DNA from 2 places in the Massilia sp. GCM10023247 genome. Region 1 is predicted to be linked to the other one. Evidence: predicted binding sites of a transcription regulator. Region 1 holds the regulator's gene; the other holds the start of a gene.
The links. Region 1 encodes FNR, which switches genes on or off when oxygen is low (the NO sensors DNR and NnrR bind a similar motif). Its sites were predicted from a motif close to TTGATNNNNATCAA; they were not measured.
Positions count from the first base shown of each region.

Region 2: ACFPAH_RS02190 (XrtA system polysaccharide chain length determinant) is a predicted target of FNR. The motif match lies at 1,046-1,059, and genes of this name have one in related genera.

Region 1 covers NZ_JBHSIB010000029.1:16,539-21,287, reverse strand. Annotated here, with positions in the region: gene ACFPAH_RS22430 (cytochrome ubiquinol oxidase subunit I) at 1-1,290, opposite strand, end outside; gene fnr (fumarate/nitrate reduction transcriptional regulator Fnr) at 1,506-2,273, shown strand; gene ACFPAH_RS22420 (DUF885 domain-containing protein) at 2,508-4,349, opposite strand; gene ACFPAH_RS22415 (FixH family protein) at 4,456-4,749, opposite strand, start outside.
Region 2 covers NZ_JBHSIB010000005.1:167,487-172,235, reverse strand. Annotated here, with positions in the region: gene ACFPAH_RS02195 (S1 family peptidase) at 126-911, opposite strand; gene ACFPAH_RS02190 (XrtA system polysaccharide chain length determinant) at 1,300-2,817, shown strand; gene ACFPAH_RS02185 (XrtA-associated tyrosine autokinase) at 2,860-3,846, shown strand; gene ACFPAH_RS02180 (TIGR03016 family PEP-CTERM system-associated outer membrane protein) at 3,827-4,749, shown strand, end outside.

The DNA.
Region 1 (4,749 bases):
GGTGCCGGCGCCGAACACGAACATGTAGGCGACGACGAACAGGCCGAGCGTGAGCGCGAGCGTGCCGGCGTCGTGCGGCGAGGCGGCTTGGCTGGTGCGCATGACCCCGTACACGACCCAGGGCTGGCGCCCGACTTCGGTCGTGACCCAGCCGGCGAGGATGGCCACCAGCCCGGCCGGTCCCATCCACATGGCAGCACGCAGGAAGGCGGTCGAAGTGAACAGGCGCCCGCGCCGCCGCAGCAGCAGGCTCCAGGCGCCGAGCGCGATCATCAAGAGCCCCAGGCCGACCATCAGGCGGAAGCTCCAGAACACGATCAGCGAATTGGGCCGGTCCTCGGGCGCGAACTCCTTGAGGCCCGGAATCTGGCCGGACCAGCTATGGGTGAGGATCAGGCTGCCCAGCCTGGGGATGCCGACCGCGTAGCGGGTCTGCTCGGCGGCCATGTCGGGAATGCCGAACAGCAGCAGCGGCACGGCCTTGCCGGGCTCGTTCTGCCAGTGCCCTTCCATCGCCGCCAGTTTGGCCGGCTGGTGTTCGAGCGTGTTGAGGCCGTGGAAGTCGCCGATCACGGCCTGGATCGGCGCCACGATCAGGATCATCCACATCGCCATCGACAGCATCTTGCGCACCGCCGGGTTGTCGCGCGCCTTTTCTTTCCTGTGAAGAAGTTGCCAGGCCCCGGTGGCGCCGACGATGAGCGCCGTCGTGAGATAGGCGGCCACCACCATGTGCATCAGCCGGAACGGGAACGACGGATTGAAGACGATCGCCAGCCAGTCGGCCGGCACCATGCGCCCGCCCTCGATGGCATAGCCGCGCGGGGTCTGCATCCAGCTGTTGGCGGCCAGGATCCAGGTGGCGGAAATCAGTGTGCCGACCGCGACCATGCAGGTGGCGAGGAAATGCAGGCCGGGGCCGACCCGGGTCCAGCCGAACAGCATGACGCCGAGGAAGCCCGCTTCCAGGAAGAAGGCGGTCAGCACCTCGTAGGCCAGCACCGGGCCCATGATCGAGCCGGCGAACTCGGACATGGCGCTCCAGTTGGTGCCGATCTGGTAAGCCATCACGATGCCCGACACCACGCCCATGCCGAACATGACGGCGAAGATCTTGAGCCAGAAATGGTAGAGGTCGACGTAGACCGGGCGTTTCGTGCGCAGCCAGGACAGCTCGAGCACGGCCAGGTAACTTGCCAGGCCGATGGTGACCGCCGGGAACAGGATGTGGAAGGACATCGTGAACGCAAACTGGATGCGGGCCAGGTCCAGGGCCGATAAGCCGAACATGAGCACCTCCGGGGATGAGCTCTCCAGAATCTAGCATGGTCCATCGCGCGCACAGTTGGCAGCCTGGCTGTCGTTGGCAACAATACACTGAAGCCCGCACGGCCGTTGCGTCCGTACATCGCTTGCCGCTGCGCGGACAGCCATGTCCGGAAAAAACGCCGGGTTGGCGAGGTGGGCGGTCTATAATCGGGCTGACCCCGCTTTTTTCTCTCCAGATGAACCAAGGCATTCCACTTCCTGCGACGGCGCCGATCAGCCTCGGCGCCATCAAGGCCAGCTGCAGCGCCTGCAGCATGCACCAGCTGTGCCTGCCGATGGGGCTGGACGACGCCGACATCACCCGGCTCGACCAGATCATCGGCCGCCGCCGCCGTCTCGCGCGCGACGAGCGCCTGTACGCCATGGACGAGCCCTTCCGCAGCCTGTACGCGGTGCGCTACGGCCATTTCAAGACCTACCAGGTGAATGCGGCCGGCGAGCAGCAGATCACGGGTTTCCAGATGGCCGGCGAATTGCTCGGCATGGACGCCATCAGCGGCGACCGCCATCACTGCGACGCGGTGGCGCTGGAAGACAGTGAAGTGTGCGAAATCCCGTTCGCGCGCCTGGAAGACCTGTTCGGCCAGGTGCCGGCGCTGCTGCGCCACTTCCACCGCATCATGAGCCAGGAAATCACGCGCGAGCAGAACGTCATGCTACTGCTTGGCAACATGCGCGCCGAGCAGCGTTTTGCGGTGTTCCTGGTGAACCTGTCGGCCCGCTACGCGGCGCGCGGTTATTCCTCGACCAGCTTCGGCCTGCGCATGTCGCGCGAGGACATCGGCAACTACCTCGGCCTGACCATCGAGAGCGTCAGCCGCTTGTTGTCGCGCTTCAAGAAACAAGGCTGGATCGAGGTCGACAAGCGCGAAGTGCGGCTGCTCGACCCGGTCAAGCTCAAGGCGATCGCGGCCGGCACGGACCAGTGTAGCCCGATGTCGTAGGGTGGGCGGCTCCACCCGGCCATAAATGCCCACGCGGCGTGTGCGCCGCCCACGCGTTCAACGCACGGGCGATCATTCGTGGCAGATCACGGGGTGGTTGAACGCGTGGGGTGACGCGGGCTAAATGCCCGCGGAACGCGAAGCAGGCGCAATGGCCGCGTATGCGCGTCGTGAAGGGTGGAGCCGCCCGGTGAACACGTAGTCGAGGCCACCGGCCTCGACCACCCCTACGCATTACGCCTTCGCCTTTTCCTTCGCGATCCAGCCGTCCACCAGCTGGCCCAGCACGTCGAGCGGCACCGAGCCGGCGCCGAGCACCATGTCGTGGAAGCCCGGGAGCGAGAATTTCGCACCGAGTTCCGCCTTGGCCTTGTCGCGCAGCTCGAGGATGCGCAGCATGCCGATCATGTAGGCGGTGGCCTGGCCCGGCCAGGCGACGTAGCGGTCCACTTCCTGGACGTTGATGCCGTAGTCGACCGCTTGCTGGCGGGTCCAGCCCTTCATGTGCAGGCCGGTGTCGACCACCAGGCGGCGTGCGCGGAACAGTTCCGAACCGAGCGCGCCCAGCAGGCCCGGGACGTCGCCTTCGTACCAACCCTGCTCCACGGCAAGGCGCTCGGTGTACAGCGCCCAGCCTTCGCTGTGGGCGCTGCCGCCGCTGAAGATGCGCTGGCTGCGGTATTTCGGGATGCCGGTCAGTTCCTGCTGGATCGCCAGCTGGAAGTGGTGGCCCGGCACCGCCTCGTGGTAGGACAGGCTGCGCATGCGGATCATGTCGAAGGTCGGGCCGCGCATCGGCACCCAGAACACGCCCGGGCGGCTGCCGTCCGGCGCCGGCAGGGAATAGTGGGCGGCGGCCGAGGCTTCGGTCAGCGGCGGCTCGCGCAGCACGACGACCGGGGCGCGCGGCTTCATGTTGAACAGGGGCGCGCTGCGCCGCTCGGCGTCCTTCACCATCTCGACGTAGCTCGCCAGGATCGCCGGGCGCGGGTCCCCTTCGCCTTTCGGCTGGAAGGTGGCGTCGAGCGCCTTCATGCGCGCTTCGATGCTGCCCTCCTTGAAGCCGAGCGAGCGCAGGTGCTTGTCCATCTCGGCTTCGATGCGCGCCACTTCGCGCAGGCCGATCGCGTGGATCTCCTCGGCGCCGAGCGTGGTGCTGGTGTAGTTGGCGAGCGCGCGCGCATACGCCTTGGCGCCGTCGGGCAGGCGCGAGATGCCGGCCGTGTCGTCGGTCTTCGGATGCAGATCCTTCATGAAGGCCTGGACCCGGGTGTAGGCCGGACGGATCTTGTCCTCGACGATTTTCGTCGCGCGCGCGATCGCCGCGGTCCGCGCTTCGGGCGTCAAGTCCTTCAGCCCGGCCGTGCGCTGCTCGAGCGAGGTCACCAGCACGTTCTGCGGCGCGGCCGGCTTGAGGAAGGTATCGACCTGGAACTGGGCGCGCTCGAGGATGAAGCGCGGCGGGATCAGCTTGCGCGCCGCGGCCGAGCGGCCGCGCGCCAGCGCTTCGTCCATCCGTGCGGCGACCTGGTCCAGGCGCGCCAGGTAGCTGTCGACATCCGAGGCGCGGCGCATCGGGTGGGTCTGGGTCATGAAGTTGACCAGGCCGACCTGCACGCCGCTGAACTGCGAGAACACGAAGTTATGGTCTTCGAAGGGCTCGTTGGCGACCGTGTTCGACAGCGACCAGCGCATCACCAGGGCCGAAACGCGCTGGGTCTCGCTCAGGGGACCGGACAGGAACTTGTCCAGGCGCGCCAGGCCCTGCTTCGCCATGTCGATTGCCTGCTTGCGCTGGGCCGGCGTCTGCGGCGTCAGCTCGCGGTCGAGGCGGTCCTGCTCGGCGCCGCTGAAGTACTGGGTGGCGGTGGCGTACTGCGGATTGCGGCGCACCCAGTCGTTGGCGAACTTGTCGGCCCAGGCATCGAAGGCGGCGTTCGGCTTGACAGCTGGAGCGGCAGCAGCGGCGACAGGCGCGGCCACCGCCGTCGACGGCAGCAGCGCGCCGGCCAGCGCGAACGGGACGAACAGGGAAGCGATGGCGACGCGCAGGGAGCGCTTGGAGGTAGCAGGCATGGTGTCTCTTCTAGTTAGTAGTCCGGCAAATTGCCGCGCTGGAAATCTAACATGGAAGAGTGGCGAGGAACAGTCTTTACAGGGCGCGCGCAGCGCCCTGCCCTGCCTACAGCGGCGCGTCGGCGACGATCTCCAGCCCCGTGGCCGAGGCCGGACTCCAGCCGCGCGCCAGCCGCCATTCGCGTCCCGCCCCCTCGATCACGACCTGCCAGTGGGTCATCTCGAGTCCCGGCACGGCAAGCGCGACGCTGCCGTCGGCGCCGGGCTGCGCCTCGAGTACCAGGTCTTTCGCGGGCTGGGTCGGATGGGCCAGCATGATCCGGAACGGCATGCGCATCGGGCGCCCGAAACTCTGGAGCCGCCCTGCCAGCACGCCGGTGGCCGCATCGTAGCGGCCGTG
Region 2 (4,749 bases), on a different contig from region 1:
AGCGGCGCCTGCGCCAGACTGTTGTTATAGCAGATTAAAAATTGTTATTTAGCCATCAAACTGGCGTATTGTATCTTAATCGTGCTTCCTGCCCAGCCGTGCACGATTGAAATATTTCATTTTTTTCACTTCCGCTGCAACAGCTCCTGGACATACTGCGCCGGGATGGCATAGCTGATCCCGCTCGGGCTGCTGATCGCGTTTTCCTTCAATCCCTTGACGAACACCATATTGATTACCGCGAGCACGGCACCTGTCTCCGGATCGTACACCGGACTGCCGCTGTTGCCGGGGTAGGCCGTGCCGTCGAGCTGGAAGATCTTCAGCGGGTCGCGCTGCAGCTGGGTGATCGCGCGCGCATCGAGCCGGCGCGAACTCATCGACGGCATGACGATCGGCGTCAGCGCCGACAGCATGGCGCGGTGGGTGACATGGTTCAGCCCCAGCACCATGCCGAGCGGGAAGCCCGTAAACGCCAGGGCCTGCCCTTCGACGGCGGCGCGCGAATCGCCCAGCGCCAGCGCCGGCAACGGCGCCCCGCTGGTCAGGCGCAGGTGCGCCAGGTCGTGCCCGCGGTCGATGGCGACCACGCGCGCCGGACGGAAGCTGACGTCCTGGCCGGCACCGACCACCACTCCCAGCTCTTCCATCCGGGCAGCGTCGAGCCCGGTCGGCACCACGTGGGCGTTGGTGATGATGCTCATCCCGTCGCCGACGGCAAAGCCGGTGCCGGTAAACATGACCGACGGGCTGCGGGTTTTCAGGAAAGTACCGACCCCGACCACCGACGGTTTGACCGCCGCAATCGTGCGCGCCAGGCCGTCGGCGCGGACCGGCGCGACGGCCACGGCGGCCAGTCCCAGGGCGGCAAATACGGCCAATAGACGCCGTCTTAACAATTGCTTAATCATGTTGCATTCATTATTTCGAATGGGAATCAATCGTGCAGGCCCTTTTGCAATTTCAACATTACAATGCACCAGCTTGAGTTCAAGCAAAGACGTTGTCCGAGGATCAAACCCAAGACGTTTGCTGTAGTGCGGAATTGACATAAAGCAACATCTTACACGTTACGAAGTTTGTTCGGTGGCAATAATACCCCGCCGAACGAAGCACGGTACGCGTTTTTGACGTTGCAGCCAAGAATTTGTGTTGTAAGGTGTGCTATGCATGGCGTTTATTAGCATGATTTTCCGGCACGCAATTGCAATTGCACAAACTACAAGCGATGATGCGTATTCCTTTTGTTGATTGTTCGTGCCTGGCCTCCTGCCGGGCACTCATGGCGAGACTGATGAGATGGCAGAGATAACAGCCCTAATCCTGAATTTCCTTAAGGCCATCGGTAAATACCGCTGGCATGCAGTAGCCATCACCTGGCTGGTGGCCCTGATCGGCTGGGCCTTCGTGCTCAGGATGCCGAATCAGTACGAAACCTCGGCGCGCGTGTATGTCGACACGCAAAGTATCCTCAAGCCGCTGTTGCAAGGCATGACGACATTGCCGAACCTGCAGCAGCAGGTCATGTTCATGCGCCAGACCCTGATCAGCCGCCCGAACATCGAAAAGGTGATGCGCGATACCGACCTCGACGTCAAGGCCAAGACCAGCGACGAAAAGGACCGGATGGTCGAGGAACTGATGGCGAAGATTACGGTCGCCGGCACCAACCGCGACGACATCTATACCATCAGCTACACTGCGACCGATCCGAAGCTGGCCAAGGACGTGGTGCAGTCGCTGCTGGCGATCTTCGTGGAAGGCGGCCTCGGCGGCAAGAAGCAGGAATCGGACAAGGCGGTCCAGTTCATCGACGACCAGATCCGCAGCACCGAGGAAAAGCTGGCCACCGCCGAGAACAAGCTCAAGGAATTCAAGATCAAGAACATGGGCTTGCTGCCGAACGGTAACGATTTCGGCAGCCGGGTCGCTTCCGCGAATGACGCCCTGAGCCAGGCACGCCTGGAGCTGGCCGAGGCCGAGCAGTCGGCCACCGCGATCCGTCGCCGCATGGCCACCGGCGGCGGCGCCGTCACCAGCAGCGGCGTCGTGGTCGACCCGGAACTGGAAAGCCGCCTGGCCACCGCCCAGAAGAACCTCGACACGCTGCGCCTGCAATACACGGAACAGCACCCGGACATCATCGCCACCAAGCGCCTGGTCGAGCAACTGCAAGTACAAAAGAAGGAAGCGGCGAAGAAAGGCCGTCCCGACAGCGCCGTTGCCGCCAGCCCGATGATGCAGCAACTGACCGTGTCGCTGTCGGATGCCGAATCGCGCGTGGCCGCCCTGCGCGCCCGGGTCGCCGAGTATTCGAACCGCGTCGCCACCCTGCGCAGCCAGCGCGAGACGGCGCCGGAAGTCGAAGCCCAGCTGGTCCAGCTGAACCGCGATTACGAAGTCAACCGCGAGAACTACCAGAAACTGGTCCAGCGCCGCGAGCAGGCCAGGTTGTCCGGCGACCTGACCTCCGCCACCAACATGATGACCTTCCGCGTGATCGAGCCGCCGCTGGCCGCGATCAAGCCGTCCGGCCCGAACCGGCTGGCGCTGTTCTCGGCCGTATTTGTCGCCGCACTGCTGGCAGGCCTGGCTGGCGCCTTCCTGATGGCCCAGGTACGCCCGACCTTCCTGAGCCATGCGGCGCTGCGTGAAGCGACCGGCGTTCCGGTACTCGGATCGATCAACATGCACTGGACCGACAGCCAGAAGCTGCTGCAAAAGCGCCGCCTGATGGGCCTCGGCGCGGCCGTGCTGGTCCTGTTCGGCGCCTACGGCGTCGGCGTGGCCGCCATGCTGGCCCAGCGCGCCGCGTAAGCGCGCCCCGACACCGTGTAACGGAAAATATTAGGAGCGAATGTGAGCATTATCGAAAAAGCGGCCAGCCGCATTGACCACACCCGCGTGCAGGCACCGGCCCCAGTTGTTGTCGAGCACGACGGCCAGCCCGTCGTGCTGGAAACGCACAGCCCGGCGGCGCCCGCCGTTCCCCCTGCGGCGCCGCATGCAGCCCCGCAGGCAGCCCCTGCGCCGGCAGCACGCGCCGAAGCGGCGCCTGCCCAGCGGTCCGAACCGCGTCTCGATGCGGGACGCACGAGCAAGCCGAAGCCAGGCAAGGCCGGCACCCGCAAGGTCGAACTCGACCTGGCGGCGATGCGCGAAGCGGGGCTGGTGACCGCCGCCAGCGGCCGCACCAGCCTGCTGGAAGACTTCCGCGTCATCAAGCGCCCGCTGCTCAAGCGCGCCTTCGGCCAGGCGAGCGGCGGCCGCCCGAACAACCTGATCATGATCACCAGCTCGCTGCCGGGCGAAGGCAAGACCTATTGCGCGATCAACCTGGCGATGAGCATCGCCATGGAACTCGACCACACGGTGTTGCTGGTCGACGCCGATGTCGCCCGCCCGTCGGTGCTGCGCACGCTCGGCCTGCCGTCCCAGCGCGGCCTGATGGACATCCTGGTCGACGACAAGCTCGACCTGTCGGACGTGATGCTGCGTACCAACGTCGATACGCTGAGCATCCTGCCGGCCGGCACCAGCACCCCGCGCGCCACCGAACTGCTGGCCAGCTCGACGATGAGCAACCTGGTCAACGAGATCGCCCACCGCTATCCCGACCGCGTCATCATTTTCGATTCGCCGCCGCTGTTGCTGACGAGCGAATCGCGGGTCCTGGCCAGCCACATGGGCCAGATCGTGATGGTGGTCGAGGCCCAGGGCACGACCCAGCAGGCAGTCAAGGAATCGCTGCGCCAGCTCGAAGGCTGCAGCAACGTCAACCTCATTTACAACAAGGCGCGGGGCATCCCGGGAATCGAAGAGAAGTATGACTACAACTACGGCTAAGCACATCATCGGCAAGCTGCCGCGGCTGGCGCCGCTGGCAGCGGCGCTGCTGGTCGTGCTCCCGGCCCAGGCGCAATGGCGCGTCACGCCTTCGCTGTCCATCACCGAAACCCTGACTGATAATGCCAACCGCGGCAGCTCGCAGCGCAATGGGCGCCTGATCACCGAAGTCAATCCCGGGATCTCGGCCTACGGCCAGAACCGCTACCTGCAGCTCAACGCCAACGCCGACGCCTCGCTGTTCGGCTACCTCGGCGGCGGCAGGGGCAACGCGCGCCGGAACCGCCTCCAGTACGACGCCACCGGGCGCCTGAAGGTGATCGACGAGTTCATGTATGTCGACGCGACCGCACGCAGCAGCACCCAGGCGATTTCCGCCTTCGGCCTGCTCGGCCAGGAGGCGCGTTACAACAACGAAAACGTCGCCGACGTCAGCAGCTGGAGCATCAGCCCGAACATTCACCAGCGCCTCGGCAATTTTGCCAACGTGTCGCTGCGCTATACCTTGAACGGCGTCGACGCCGATCGCTCGCGCTTCGGCAGCAGCACTGCCCACGGTCCCCAGTTCGACCTGACCAGCGGCCGCTCGTGGAAAAACCTGGGCTGGAACCTGCGCTATGCAAAGCAGGACGTCGACAACAAACAGTTTGCGGATACCTCGTCGGAAAACGCGTTGTTCAGCGCCCACTACGCGCTGAGCCGCACCCTGAGGCTGACCGGCAGCGTCGGCTACGACCGTTTCGACTTCGACTCGCTGGGCGGCGATACCGCGGGCCGCAGCTGGTCGGCGGGCTTCGCCTGGCGTCCGACCGCGCGCACCAAGCTGGAGATGTCCGGCGGACGCCACTTCCTGGGCAATACCGGTTCGCTGCTGGCCTCGCACCGCACCCGCCACGGTTACAC